One region of the Pseudoalteromonas sp. Hal040 genome, then DNA from elsewhere that is predicted to be linked to it. Evidence: riboswitches for the same ligand, from Rfam matches in the RefSeq annotation. Region 1 holds a riboswitch; the other holds the start of a gene.
The links. A riboswitch is a leader RNA that binds a small molecule or an ion and turns the genes downstream of it on or off. The one in region 1 is predicted to bind lysine.
Positions count from the first base shown of each region.

Region 2: it holds a riboswitch for lysine, as region 1 does, so the genes downstream of both, dapA (4-hydroxy-tetrahydrodipicolinate synthase) here and lysC (lysine-sensitive aspartokinase 3) in region 1, are expected to answer to the same signal.

Region 1 is NZ_JARLUU010000001.1:1,430,479-1,432,882, forward strand. It holds gene nhaD (sodium:proton antiporter NhaD) at 1-1,064, shown strand, start outside; lysine riboswitch at 1,153-1,325, shown strand; gene lysC (lysine-sensitive aspartokinase 3) at 1,407-2,404, shown strand, end outside.
Region 2 is NZ_JARLUU010000001.1:71,394-73,797, reverse strand. It holds gene P4S60_RS00350 (protein adenylyltransferase SelO) at 1-71, opposite strand, end outside; gene P4S60_RS00345 (DNA-3-methyladenine glycosylase I) at 80-775, opposite strand; lysine riboswitch at 959-1,155, shown strand; gene dapA (4-hydroxy-tetrahydrodipicolinate synthase) at 1,293-2,177, shown strand; gene P4S60_RS00335 (2,3,4,5-tetrahydropyridine-2,6-dicarboxylate N-succinyltransferase) at 2,192-2,404, shown strand, end outside.

The sequences.
Region 1 (2,404 bases):
TTTTAGAGATCGCGACTTTGTGGCTGTTTTTAATGGCTGCAATGACCTTTGTAGCGTATTTAAACTCTAAAGGCTTTATCCAGAATATTGTTCATAAAATTATGCCAAATCAAATCAGTGAACGAAAGCTGATGTTTCTGATTGGTGGCTTTGCATTTTTATTCTCATCAATATCAGACAACATAACCGCGACTTTAATCTCGCTTGCGGTGGTGATGTCGCTGAAATTAGATCCTAAAAAATTAATAAAATATGCAACCTTAATTGTATTTAGTGTTAACTCGGGTGGGGTATCGCTGATCACCGGTGATGTTACGACCTTGATGATTTTCTTAGATGAAAAAGTGACGATAGGACACCTGTTGTTGTTGATTGTCCCTGCGCTTTCAAGTGTGGCACTGTTAGCAGCGATGCTATCGGTGGGTATGTCGGGTAATGTAGTATTTGAAAAACAAACCGCGCGTCGAATTGAAAAAACAGATATAACCATTGCGGTTATCTTCTTCTCTACCATCATAGCCACATTAACTTTAAGCGTACTTTACAGTGTACCACCGCTATTAACCTTTTTATTTGGTTTATCACTGATGTTTTTGGTTGCACAATTTTTAATGCGCAAAAAAGACGTCAACAAAAAAATCATCGATTACATACGTGAGATTGAATACGACACTTTATTGTTCTTCGTCGGTGTATTATTACTCGTTGGTGCATTAAAAGAAGTCGGTATGCTTGCTAAATTTACTCACCTTTATGAATTGATGGCACCGGAATATGCCAACTATTTAATGGGGCTTTTATCTGCGGCAGTAGATAACGTACCTCTCACTGCAGCACTATTAAAAGCAGATATTGTAATGAGTCCACAGCAATGGCTGTCGTTTACTTACGCAACTGGGGTAGGTGGTTCAATGCTTATTATCGGCTCTGCGGCAGGTATTATTGCCATGAGTAAGGTAAAAGCACTGACCTTTATGAGCTATCTTAGAATGTCGGTTTATTTATTAATTGCCTACACCGTAGGTTATTACGGTTCGCACTTAGCGGGCAGTTTAATTTCATAAAACAACTTGACAGCTAGACGTCTAAACGTTAACTTTCGAAGCCTGCTTTTAACAGCAGGCTTTGTTATTTTAACCAGGTGTTAACTTAACATTCAGAAGAGGTGCGATACTTAGGTAATTAATGTGAGGTGACGAACGCCGATGACCATTAATGAGGGAAGTACTCGCCGAGAAAATTAATCGGACGTCACGGTTATTTTTCGGTTTATGGGGCTGAATCCTCAAAACTGTCACCAAACTAGGTGGAGAGCTTCTGGCATGGACTACTCTTTATTTTCAAAGCACCCCCTTGCCGAGTTCTTCTTGATTTACTGTGGATAGTTTTCCACAAAAGGAGACGACATGAATACCCAATTAGCCGCCAACACAAAATCAGATTACGTTGTTGCAAAATTTGGTGGCACCAGTGTAGCTAACTTTGATGCTATGAGCCGCTGTGCAGAAATCGTTTGTGCTGATAATCAAGTACGTATTGTTGCAGTGAGTGCCAGTGCTGGCGTGACCAATCATTTAGTTGCATTGTGTAAACGTGATTTGAGCGCGGCTGAGCGTGATGAACATATTACTGGCGTAGTCGCCATTCAAGAAGCAATCTTGGCAGAGCTGTCGCTTGATGCTGATTTAGCACATGGTTTTAATGAAACGCTTAAGGCTTTTCAAAATCTAGCGTCAGAAGGCGCAAAGTCAGTAGCAGAGCAAGATGAGCTACTGAGCTTTGGAGAGCGTTTATCATCGTATTTGTTTACTCAAGTGTTACGTGGCCAAGGTCTTAATGCGGTGCGTTTTGATGTTCGCAAAGTGCTGAAAACAGATAACCAATTTGCTAAAGCTACCCCAAATGTTGCAGCAACCGCTGCAGCGGCTAAAGAGCATTTAGTACCGCTACTTGATGATCAGGTTGTGGTAACCCAAGGCTTTATTGGTAGCAATGAACACAATCAAACGACCACTTTAGGCCGTGGTGGTTCAGATTACAGTGCTGCATTACTCGCTGAAGCAATTAACGCAAAAAGCGTGCATATTTGGACCGATGTAGTCGGTATTTTCAGTACTGATCCGCGTTTATGCGCTAAAGCAAGCCCAATTGCACGCTTAAGCTTTGATGAAGCGGCAGAAATGGCAACGTTTGGTGCAAAAGTACTGCATCCTGCTACTATTTTACCGGCAAGCCGTAGTCACATTAGTGTGTTTGTTGGTTCAAGCCGTGAGCCGCAATTAGGTGGAACATTGATTGAAAAAGAAAAGTCTCAGCAACCAGGTATTCGTGCGGTAACACAGCGTAAAAACCAAATTCTATTAACGGTTAAAAGCCCAGAAATGCTCCTTGCGAGCGGTTTCTT
Region 2 (2,404 bases), 1.4 Mb from region 1:
GCAACGGCGCTAGGCATATCTTTAATCGCAAGTAGTTCACTAATATCTGTGTATCGAGTTTGCAGTTTCATAACTGTCCTTAACGTGTTGCGACACCTACGCGGTTATCACCTACACCATAAGCCACGAGCTGACTAAGTGCCTGCAGGCTGTAACCACTTTGTTGTTGTAATTCATTGAAGAAGTCTTGCGCCGCTTGTAATGACTTTTTAGTTTGTAAGCCGCCATCAATCAACTCATGGGCACGCAAGTAGGCTTCTACATCGCGAGAAAGCAAAAAGGTATCTTTACCAAGCGCTCGCAAAGCGTAAGGGCCAGTGTTGCCTCCTAATCGAGCGCCATGTTTTTTAAGATAAGCCCACAGACCAATAATATTGTCAGTTGGCCAATCTGCTATAAATTGACTGAAGCTGCCATGTTTTTCGGCAACTTCGTGGATCATGTATGCATTTTCAGGGATCGTTTGTACTTTTTTGAAATTTCGGATGATACGTTCGTCACTAGCTTTTTGCTCAAGCATATCCGGTGGCATCATCAATAATTTTTCTACGCTGAAATCCCAAAACACATCACGGAAACCAGCCCACTTATTATTGATTACAGACCAATAAAAGCCGCTTTGAAAGACTTTACGCGTAAACTCTTCTAACCATAAATCGTCATGCATTTTGGCAATATCAGTATCATCGAGCGGGTTTGATAACAGCGCATGCAGCATTTCTTCACTGCCCTTTCGAGATACGGCTCGTTGATAAATATCGTTGAATTTTTCCATCATTTTTCCAATTTATGTGGTTAGCGCTAAGTGTACGTAAAAACATGGTTATACGTAACCATGTTGCAAAATCGGTCACTAAAAAACAAATCCTTCGCCTTGACACCTAGATGGCTAAAATGCTTTAATCGCCGCCAATACCCTATTTAACTATGTTGGCTTTAACCTTTAAAGCGAGCATAAAGGGCTGGAAGAGGTGCGTTATTCAGGTAGCGTATGGGAAGAGCACAGACTCTGTTGATCATACGTGAGGGGAATTAACGCCGAGAAGTAACACCGTTTGTGAGGTGCTTATTTCGGGCGACTGGGCTGAATCCCAGCGACTGTCACCAACAATAGCAAAACGCTATTGATTAGTTTGGTGGAGAGCTTCTGGTCTTAGTATAATAAGGCCGTCGCGTCTTTATTATTTTAAGCCCATTCGCTCTTCGAATTATACCTTGTTCGAACGACAACATGCGGCTCCATTCAAATGTTCCCGCATAAACTCTTCGAATACCTTATAAGTTCGTGAGAGATGATCAACAATTTTGATTTAAACGACTATCCATTATGGACAGCACTTGTCACGCCATTTTCTGAATCTGGCGAGGTCGATTACACGGCCCTTGAACAACTGGTCACTGAGCAGCAAGATGCAAATAACGGCATTTTATTGCTTGGCAGTACCGGTGAAGGACTGGCGCTTTCACTCAAAGAGCAACAAGCCATTGTTGAGCATGTTTGCCAATTAGCACCGACTGTACCACTTATGGTTGCTGTGGGCGGCATGAACCTCAAGCAACAAGTTGCTTGGGTTGAATACTGCAACCAACTACCTATTCATGGCTATCTATTGGGCTCACCTCTGTATGCAAAACCTGGGGTTGTTGGCCAAACACATTGGTTTGAAAGCCTACTTAACGCAAGCCATCACCCTTGTATGTTGTATAACGTACCAGGACGTAGCGCAGTTGAGATCTCACCGCAGGTGATCAAAAACCTTGCTGAGCACAAAAATCTTTGGGCTTTAAAAGAGGCCAGTGGCGACATTAGCAAATTTGAAGGCTTTAGAACGGCATCACCAACATTAGCCATTTTCAGTGGCGATGATGCACTTATGCCGTATTTTGCTCAAGCTGGTGCCAAAGGTTTAGTTTCGGTTGCCGCGAATGCTTGGCCGATTCAAACCCATGAGTTTGTTAAACGCAGTTTAAGTGGTCAATACCCAAATCTATTCACCGATTGGTCGCAAGCAATCCAAAGTTTATTCGCTGTAGCAAATCCAATCCCCGTAAAAGTACTGATGCACCTGCAAGGTAAAATAAATACCCCGCATTTACGTCCGCCGCTTACGCATTTAGAGCTTGAGCAAACAGACAGCATCACCCACGCAAACAACACAATTTTATCTTGGAACTAAAAACAGGTTTTATCATGAGCTGGTTAGAATTATTAAACAACTTAGAATCAGGCGCAGTTCGCGCAGCAACACAAGACGAGAACGGCAACTGGCACGCCAATGTTGAAGTTAAACAAGGCATTTTAGAAGCCTTTAAAAATGGCACAAATACCGAGTTCCCGGGTGGTTTTGTTGATAAGCACAACTTAGCACCACAAGGCTTTGCAGCAGATGCAGGCGTGCGTATG